2 linked regions of the Telluria mixta genome follow. The protein of the gene in region 1 interacts with the protein of each later gene in a pairwise test. Links are inferred from orthologs where the notes say so. Each region holds a gene or a part of one and is shown in the gene's direction. Other genes may lie near its edges.

Region 1 (5,352 bases):
CGTGCCGTACGTGACCCAGCTGCTGCAGGGTTCCGAAGGCCCGATCGTCGCGACGACCGACTACATGCGCCTGTTCGCCGAACAGATCCGCGCGTACATCCCGAGCGGCCGCACGTACAAGGTCCTGGGCACCGACGGCTTCGGCCGTTCGGACAGCCGTGCCAAGCTGCGTGAGTTCTTCGAGGTGAACCGTTACTACATCACGGTCGCCGCGCTGAAGTCGCTGGCCGAAGAAGGCAAGATCGACGCGAAGGTGGTGGCGGACGCGATCGCCAAGTACGGCATCGATCCGAACAAGCCGAATCCTGTGACCCAGTAATGCTCTAAGCCCGTTGCCCCCGCAGGAATAGCGTTCCTGACGGGGGCAACGTATGATTGAGCTGACAATAATACGGAGCTAACACACTATGAGCATTGTGGAAGTCAAAGTCCCCGACATCGGTGACTTCAAGGAAGTCGAAATCATCGAGCTGATGGTCAAGCCGGGCGACACCATCAAGGTCGACCAGTCGCTGATCACGGTCGAATCGGACAAGGCCAGCATGGAGATCCCGTCGACCCATGCGGGCGTCGTGAAGGAACTCAAGGTCAAGGTCGGCGACAAGGTCGGCGAAGGCTCGCTCGTGCTGCTGCTCGAGGAAGCCGCTGGCGGCGCGGAAGCCGCACCGGCGCCGGCACCTGCAGCCGCAGCACCGGCACCGGCTCCGGCCGCAGCGCCTGCACCGGCGCCGGCACCCGCCGCAGCACCGGCCCCGGCTCCCGCCGCAGCACCGGCACCTGCACCGGCCGCCGCCGCCGCGCCTGCCGCGAGCTTCGCATCGGCCCACGCGTCGCCGTCCGTGCGCAAGTTCGCGCGTGAACTGGGCGTCGACCTGAACAAGGTCAAGGGTTCCGGTCCGAAGGGCCGCATCACCCAGGAAGACGTGCAGGGCTTCGTCAAGTCGGCACTGGCCGCAGGCCCGACGGCCGCGCCGGCCGCAGCCGGCGGTGGCGCAGGCCTGAACCTGCTGCCGTGGCCGTCGCTGGACTTCTCCAAGTTCGGCGAGACCGAAGCGCAGCCGCTGTCGCGCATCAAGAAGATCTCCGGCCCGAACCTGCACCGCAACTGGGTCATGATCCCGCACGTGACGCAGTTCGAAGAAGCCGACGTGACCGACCTGGAAGACCTGCGTGTCGAATCGAACGCCGCGTATGCGAAAGCCAAGTCGCCGGTCAAGCTGACCATGCTGGCGTTCGTGATCAAGGCCTCCGTCGCCGCGCTGAAGAAGTTCCCGAACTTTAACGCGTCGCTGGACGAAGCCAACGGCCAGCTGATCCTCAAGAAGTACTACAACATCGGCTTCGCGGCCGACACGCCGAACGGCCTGGTCGTCCCGGTCATCAAGGACGCCGACAAGAAGTCCGTGTCGCAGATCGCCACCGAAATGGGCGAGCTGTCCGCACAGGCGCGCGAAGGCAAGCTGTCGCCGGCGAACATGCAGGGCGCGACCTTCACGATCTCGTCGCTGGGTGGCCTGGGCGGTACCGCGTTCACCCCGATCATCAACGCGCCGGAAGTCGCGATCCTGGGCCTGTCCAAGTCCTCGATGAAGCCGGTGTGGGATGGCAAGGCTTTCCAGCCGCGTCTGATGCTGCCGCTGTCGCTGTCGTTCGATCACCGCGTGATCGACGGTGCCGCCGGCGCCCGCTTCACGACCTACCTGGCCGATGTCCTGGCCGACCTGCGCAAGACGCTGCTGTAAGGAGAGCCCATGAGCACCGTTGAAGTCAAAGTCCCGAATATCGGCGATTTCAAGGAAGTCGAAATCATCGAGCTGATGGTCAAGCCCGGCGACACCATCAAGGTCGACCAGTCGCTGGTCACTGTCGAATCGGACAAGGCCAGCATGGAGATCCCGTCGACCCACGCCGGCGTCGTGCAGGAACTGAAGGTCAAGGTCGGCGACAAGGTGAGCGAAGGCTCGCTGCTGCTGACCGTCGACGACGCAGGCGCGGGCGCTGCTGCGGCACCTGCAGCTGCTCCGGCACCTGCTGCGGCGCCTGCCGCCGAGCAGGCACCGGCCAACAAGCCGGCCGATTCGTACGCACCGGCACACCCGACCCCGTCGGCACCGGCAGCACCCATTCCGAACGCGGCCAGCTATAGCGGCCCGGTCGACGTCGAATGCGAGATGATGGTGCTGGGCGCCGGCCCCGGCGGCTACTCGGCCGCCTTCCGCTCGGCGGACCTGGGCATGAACACCGTCCTCGTCGAAAAGTACGCGACGCTGGGCGGCGTGTGCCTGAACGTGGGCTGCATCCCGTCCAAGGCGCTGCTGCACGTGGCGCACATCATGGACGAGACGGCGCACATGGCCGATCTCGGCGTGTCGTTCGCCAAGCCGGACGTCGACATCGACAAGCTGCGCGCCTACAAGGACAAGGTCATCAAGACGATGACGGGCGGCCTGGCCGGCATGGCCAAGGCGCGCAAGGTCAACGTCGTGCAGGGCGTCGGTAAATTCCTGAGCCCGAACCACATCGAAGTGACCGGTCCGGATGGCGCGAAGAAGGTCGTCGCGTTCCAGAAGGCGATCATCGCGGCCGGTTCGGCCGTGGTAAAACTGCCGTTCGTGCCGGAAGATCCGCGCATCGTCGATTCGACGGGCGCGCTGGAACTGCGCCAGGTGCCGAAGCGCATGCTCGTCATCGGCGGCGGCATCATCGGCCTGGAAATGGCGACCGTGTACTCGACGCTGGGTGCGCGCATCGACGTCGTCGAGATGATGGATGGCCTGATGCAGGGCGCGGACCGCGAGGCCGTCAAGGTCTGGCAGAAGTTCAACGCGTCCCGCTTCGACAACATCATGTTGAAGACCAAGACCGTCGGCGTGGAAGCGCTGCCGGAAGGGATCAAGGTCACGTTCGAAGCCGCCGAGGCAGGTCAGCCGGCACCGGAAGCGCAGGTCTACGACCTCGTGCTGGTGGCCGTGGGCCGCAGCCCGAACGGCAAGAAGATCGGCGCGGAAGCGGCCGGCGTGTCGGTCACCGACCGCGGCTTCATCCCGGTCGACGGCCAGATGCGCACCAACGTGCCGCACATCTTCGCCATCGGCGACCTGGTGGGCCAGCCGATGCTGGCGCACAAGGCCGTGCATGAAGCCCACGTCGCCGCGGAAGCCGCGCACGGCGAGAAGGCCTTCTTCGATGCGAAGGTGATCCCGTCGGTCGCGTACACCGATCCGGAAGTGGCATGGGTCGGCCTGACGGAAGACGAAGCGAAAGCGAAGGGCATCAAGATCGAGAAGGGCCACTTCCCGTGGGCCGCATCGGGCCGCGCCGTCGCCAACGGCCGCTCGGAAGGCTTCACGAAGCTGCTGTTCGACGCCGAGACCCACCGCATCATCGGCGGCACGATCGTCGGCACGAGCGCCGGCGACATGATCGGCGAAGTCGCGCTGGCCATCGAGATGGGCGCGGACGGCGTGGACATCGGCAAGACGATCCACCCGCACCCGACGCTGGGCGAATCGATCGGCATGGCGGCGGAGGCCTACGAAGGCGTCTGCACCGACCTGCCGCCGCCGCGCAAGCGCTGATTCGGCGCGCTGCAAAAAACCGGGACCGCGTGTCCCGGTTTTTTTACGTCCGGAAGTCAGATCAGTGGCAGGAACCCATGCACGAAGTCATCGTCTGCTGATATGCCTGATCGTATGCTGCCTGAATTTGCGGAACTTTGCCGTTCATGCAGTCGCCAATAGCCTGACCGTAGTAATGGGCATAGCAGTATGTCAGCGCATCCTGCTGCGCTTGCATTGCCGCGTTATACGCTGCCTGGCCCGCAGCATTTTGGCAAACGGTAGTGCAGTCCGTGGCCTGGGCCGGGATTGCAATTGCCGCGAATACGGCGACGGCAGCGGCAATCTGTTTTTTATAGTTAACAGACAAGAATTTCATAGGGAACTCCTCCAAGAATTTTTAGAAATAGCCCAGTTGAGGCGCTAGCCGTCAGTGAAGAGAACCTGTCCGGGACTCTCCACAGTCGGCATTTGATTGTATTTCATAAAGTTAAATACAAATGTCACGCAATTCCACAGTTTCGAATTAAGTTCCATGCATTCCGCTCGGGGTTCTTGCAAGCATTTCATGACGTCGAAAAAAAACCGGGACCATGTGTCCCGGTTTTTTTTATTTCGAGTCCACGGTCAATTCGTTCCGTGAAGCCGGCGTTGCAGCATGTCTTTCGCCATCGCAAGCGCCTTGTCCGGCGTTGCTGCGATATCCGGTACGACGCCCACGCCCTCCCAGTTGGTATGGGTAATGGGACTGATGGTGCGCGCATTGGGTATCGCGGCGAAAAAATGGTCCGCAAGGCGGAAGGGACGCGTGGGGTGGGCGCCGCCCCAGGTCCGCTCGCCGATCAGCGTGGCGCGTTTCAGTGCCTGCATCGTGTAGGCGAAGTCCTCGCCGGCCGACATCGTGCCGGGGCCCGTCAGGATCAGGACCGGCTTCTTGCCACCATAACGCTTGCCGTCCAGCTGGTCGATCGTCCATTGCTGCGTGGTGACGCCGGTATCACGGTCCCAGATGTCATTGAGGCGCGTACGCGCATCGACGAAATAGCTGACCAGCAAAACCACCCCGTCTGGTGTGCCGCCGTGGTTGTTGCGCAGGTCGACGATCAGGCCGTCGGTGTCGGCGAGCTTGTCCATCGCTGCGGCGTATCTTGGTCCCACAAGGAAAGGCGGCGGAAAGCCGGAAATGTCGAGGTAGCCGATCCTGGGGCTCAGGTGATCGACTTTTTCCACGCCAAGGCTGGACGCGAGCACATGCTGGCGCACATCGGGGGGCGCCATTCGTTCCCACTCGGCCAGCGATTTCGGTGGCGGCCCGTCTACACGGTCGGGCTGCACCAGCCCGGGGTTGAATCCGACGAACAAGTGCTTGTCATGAAGGACGTCGGCAAGATCGGCCGTGAGCTGTTTTGCCAGTTGTTCGCCATCCGTGATCCCATCGTACTTGCCCTCGCGCTGGCGCTGGCGCAGGACCGTTTCGACCTGTTTGGCCCGGTCGGGAAAGACATAGTGATCGTTCAGCTTTGCCACGAGCGCATCGATCGCTTGCACGCGCATCGCGCTGTCGACAGCAACCTTGGGCGGCGGCTCGGGCGTGACGGCATGGGCGCCGAGTGCGGTCAGCAGCAGCAAACACGATACGAGGATCCATTTCTTTTTCATTTTTTTCCTTTGGCAGTGTATAGGAAACGATTACTTCATTGTATGGGTAATGAAGTGAAATCAGAGTAGCACAAAAATTACTATCAAATGGTAGTATCTTTGGCAATTATCCGGCGTGCATATTGGCTTGACGACA
Region 2 (4,078 bases), 710 kb from region 1 along the record:
GAAATCGTCAACCCGGTCGTGGAAGGTTCGGTCAAGGCGCGCATGGAGCGCCGCGGCGACCGCCAGGGCAAGGAAGTCCTGCCGATCCTCGTGCACGGCGACGCCGCGTTCGCAGGCCAGGGCGTCGTGATGGAAACGCTGAACCTGGCGCAGACCCGCGGCTACGGCACGGGCGGCACGGTTCACATCGTCATCAACAACCAGATCGGCTTCACCACGTCCGACCCGCGCGACGCGCGCTCGACGCTGTACTGCACCGACGTCGTCAAGATGATCGAGGCACCGGTGCTGCACGTGAACGCGGACGATCCGGAAGCCGTCGTGCTGGCCTCGCAGCTGGCGATGGACTACCGCACCGAGTTCCATAAAGACATCGTCGTCGACGTGATCTGCTACCGCAAGCTGGGCCACAACGAGCAGGACACCCCGGCCCTGACCCAGCCGCTGATGTACAAGAAGATCGCCAAGCACCCGGGCACCCGCAAGCTGTACGCGGACAAGCTGGCCGCGCAGGGCACCATTGCCGCCGACGGTGGCGACCAGCTCGTGGCCGCGTACCGCGCCGCGATGGACGCCGGCAAGCACACCGTGGATCCGGTCCTGACCGACTTCAAGAACAAGTACGCCGTCGACTGGGCACCGTTCCTGAACAAGAAGTGGACCGACGCCGCCGACACCGCCGTACCGCTGACCGAGCTGAAACGCCTGGCCCAGCGCATCACGACCGTGCCGGAAAACTTCAAGCTGCACTCGCTCGTCGAGAAAGTGCTGGCCGACCGCGCCAAGATGGGCCAGGGCGAGCTGAACCTCGACTGGGGCATGGGCGAACACCTGGCCTACGCGTCGCTGCTGGCCTCGGGCTACGCCGTCCGCCTGTCGGGCCAGGACGCCGGCCGCGGCACGTTCGTGCACCGTCACGCCGTGCTGCACGACCAGAACCGCGAGCGTTGGGACCAGGGCATCTACCTGCCGCTGGCCAACGTGTCGGACAACCAGGCCAACTTCACCGTCATCGACTCCGTGCTGTCGGAAGAAGCGGTGCTGGGCTTCGAATACGGTTATTCGACCGCCGAGCCGAACACGCTGACGATCTGGGAAGGCCAGTTCGGCGACTTCGTGAACGGTGCGCAGGTCGTGATCGACCAGTTCATCGCCTCGGGCGAAGTGAAGTGGGGCCGCGCGTCGGGTCTCGTCATGATGCTGCCGCACGGCTACGAAGGCCAGGGTCCGGAGCACTCGTCGGCCCGTATCGAGCGTTTCCTGCAGCTGTCCGCCGACCACAACATGCAAGTCGTGCAGCCGACCACGGCCGCGCAGATCTTCCACCTGCTGCGCCGCCAGATGGTGCGCCAGTTCCGCAAGCCGCTCGTCATCTTCACGCCGAAGTCGCTGCTGCGTAACAAGGACGCCGGCTCGCCGCTGACCGACCTGGCCAAGGGCGGCTTCCAGACCGTCATCGGCGAACTGGACGACAAGATCGACGCCAACAAGGTCAAGCGCGTGATCGTCTGCTCGGGCAAGGTGTACTACGACCTGGTCAACTCGCGCAAGACCCGCGGCACGACGGACACCGCCATCGTCCGTATCGAGCAGCTGTACCCGTTCCCGCACAAGGCGTTCCAGGCCGAACTGAAGAAGTTCCCGAACGCGACGGAAGTCGTGTGGGCGCAGGACGAGCCGCAGAACCAGGGTCCGTGGTTCCAGATCCAGCACAACGTGTTCGAAAGCATGGAAGCAGGCCAGCGCCTGGCGTACGCCGGCCGTCCGGCTTCCGCGTCGCCGGCTGTCGGCTACACCGACAAGCACGTTGCGCAGCAGAAGGAACTGCTGGACACGGCGTTCTCGAAACTCAAGGGTTTCGTCCTGACCAAATAAGCAGCGCTCATTGACCCCGCGCCCACGGCGCGGGGTTTTTTGCACAGAATACAAAAACGGAGTTTTTTAAATGGCACAAATCGAAGTCAAGGTCCCCCAATTGTCGGAATCGGTCGCGGAAGCGACCCTGCTGTCGTGGCACAAGAAAGTCGGCGAAGCCGTCGCGCGCGACGAGAACCTGATCGACATCGAGACCGACAAGGTGGTCCTGGAACTGCCGGCCCCGGCCGCCGGCGTGATCGTGCAAATCATCAAGAACGACGGCGGTACCGTCGTGTCGGGTGAAGTCATCGCCATCATCGATACCGAAGCCTCGGCCGGCGTGAGCCCGCTGCAGGTGACCGCTGCTCCGGCCGCCGGCGTTGAAGCCGCTGCCGCTGCCGCACCGGCTGCTGCCGCTGCCGCCACGGGTTCGAAAGGCGACGTCGCCATGCCGGCCGCCGCCAAGATCCTGGCCGACAACAACCTGACCGCCGCCGACGCCACCGGCACCGGCCGTGACGGCCGCGTGACCAAGGGCGACGCCCTGGCCGCCGTTGCGAACAAGCCTGCAGTCGCCGCTCCGGCACCGCTGCAGCAAGCCGCACCGAAGGCAGCCCTGCCGCAAGTGGCTGCACCGGCCGTCAACCTGGGCGACCGTCCGGAAGAGCGCGTGCCGATGAGCCGCCTGCGCGCCCGTATCGCCGAGCGCCTGCTGCAGTCGCAGTCGACCAACGCCATCCTGACGACGTTCAACGAAGTCAACATGGCGCCGGTCATGGAAATGCGCGCCAAGTACAAGGACAAGTTCGAGAAAGAGCACGGCGTCAAGCTGGGCTTCATGTCCTTCTTCGTCAAGGCCGCCGTTGCCGCACTGAAGAAGTACCCGATCCTGAACGCGTCGGTCGACGGTAACGACATCATCTACCACGGCTACTTCGACATCGGTATCGCCGTCGGTTCGCCGCGCGGCCTGGTCGTCCCGATCCTGCGCAACGCCGACCAGATGTCGATCGCCGAGATCGAGAAGAAGATCGGCGAATTCGGCCAGAAAGCCAAGGACGGCAAGCTGACGCTGGAAGACCTGACCGGCGGTACGTTCTCGATCTCGAACGGCGGCACGTTCGGTTCGATGCTGTCGACCCCGATCATCAACCCGCCGCAGTCGGCAATCCTGGGCGTGCACGCGACCAAGGACCGCGCCGTCGTCGAGAACGGCCAGATCGTCATCCGCCCGATGAACTACCTGGCGATGTCGTACGACCACCGCATCATCGACGGCCGCGAAGCCGTCCTGGGCCTGGTCGCGATGAAGGATGCGCTGGAAGATCCGGCCCGCCTGCTGCTCGACCTGTAATCACTTTCGGAAGGGCGCGCCCGCCTGGTGCGCCCGTGCGGTTGTCTGATGGAAGGGAATGATCATGATCTCCGATGAAATCAAGCGTTTGCACGAACTGCACCAGGCCGGCGCCCTGACCGACGCCGAATTCGAACAGGCGAAGGCGAAGGTATTGTCCGGCGCCTCGTCGACCGTGAACCTGAACAAGACCGCGAGTGCCGACGGCACGTTCGCGTCCGAGCTGAACACCTTGCGCCGCTCGCGCACCGACCGCTGGCTGGGCGGTGTCTGCGGCGGCCTCGCCCGAGTCTCGGGCGTGGATGCGTGGGTGTGGCGGCTCGTGTTCACCTTGTTCACCATCACGTTCGGATTCGGGATCGTGATTTACCTGTTGTTGTGGATTTTCGTGCCGGAAGAGTGAATTTTCGGGCGAAGAACGAATACGAAACCCAAGACAACGTCGTTCCCGCGAAGGCGGGAACCCAAGTTCAGTGATCGGAGCCGCAAACAGTGCGGCTTCGCTCGGCACAAATTGGGTCCCCGCCTGCGCGGGGACGACGTTGGTTGAGTGCACGAGCAACCCTGTGTTGTTCGGCACCTCGGGAACAAAAAGGAAAACCTTAGATGAGCACTGAAAAACAATTCGACGTCGTCGTGATCGGCGGCGGTCCTGGCGGCTACGTGGCCGCGATCCGCGCTGCGCAGCTGGGCTTCAAGACCGCCTGTATCGACGAATGGCAGAACGCCAAGGGCGGCCCGGCACTGGGCGGCACCTGCACGAACGTCGGCTGCATCCCGTCGAAGGCACTGCTGCAATCGTCGGAACACTTCGAGCACGCCGGTCACGCGTTTGCCGAGCACGGCATCGACGTCGCCGGCCTGTCG

The links. The genes of interacting proteins can lie anywhere in the genome.
Region 2: the proteins of lpdA (region 1) and odhB interact in binary tests that used the Escherichia coli proteins (3 or more experiments, as listed by UniProt). The link is inferred for Telluria mixta from one-to-one orthologs.

What each region holds. Positions count from the first base shown.
Region 1 is NZ_CP119520.1:3,207,004-3,212,355, forward strand. Bases 1,287-4,164 are described here. They hold lpdA (dihydrolipoyl dehydrogenase), read left to right. Parts: upstream 1,287-1,751; coding sequence 1,752-3,578; downstream 3,579-4,164. Other genes in these bases: aceF (dihydrolipoyllysine-residue acetyltransferase), read left to right, coding at 1,287-1,742; P0M04_RS14270 (hypothetical protein), read right to left, coding at 3,640-3,936. Outside these bases: aceE (pyruvate dehydrogenase (acetyl-transferring), homodimeric type), read left to right, coding at 1-319; more of aceF, read left to right, coding at 408-1,286; P0M04_RS14275 (S41 family peptidase), read right to left, coding at 4,185-5,216. UniProt on the Escherichia coli protein: Lipoamide dehydrogenase is a component of the glycine cleavage system as well as of the alpha-ketoacid dehydrogenase complexes.
Region 2 is NZ_CP119520.1:3,915,200-3,919,277, forward strand. What follows is about bases 1,237-4,078. They hold odhB (2-oxoglutarate dehydrogenase complex dihydrolipoyllysine-residue succinyltransferase), read left to right. Parts: upstream 1,237-1,945; coding sequence 1,946-3,211; downstream 3,212-4,078. Other genes in these bases: P0M04_RS17380 (2-oxoglutarate dehydrogenase E1 component), read left to right, coding at 1,237-1,875; P0M04_RS17390 (PspC domain-containing protein), read left to right, coding at 3,273-3,614; lpdA (dihydrolipoyl dehydrogenase), read left to right, coding at 3,818-4,078. Outside these bases: more of P0M04_RS17380, read left to right, coding at 1-1,236. UniProt on the Escherichia coli protein: E2 component of the 2-oxoglutarate dehydrogenase (OGDH) complex which catalyzes the second step in the conversion of 2-oxoglutarate to succinyl-CoA and CO(2).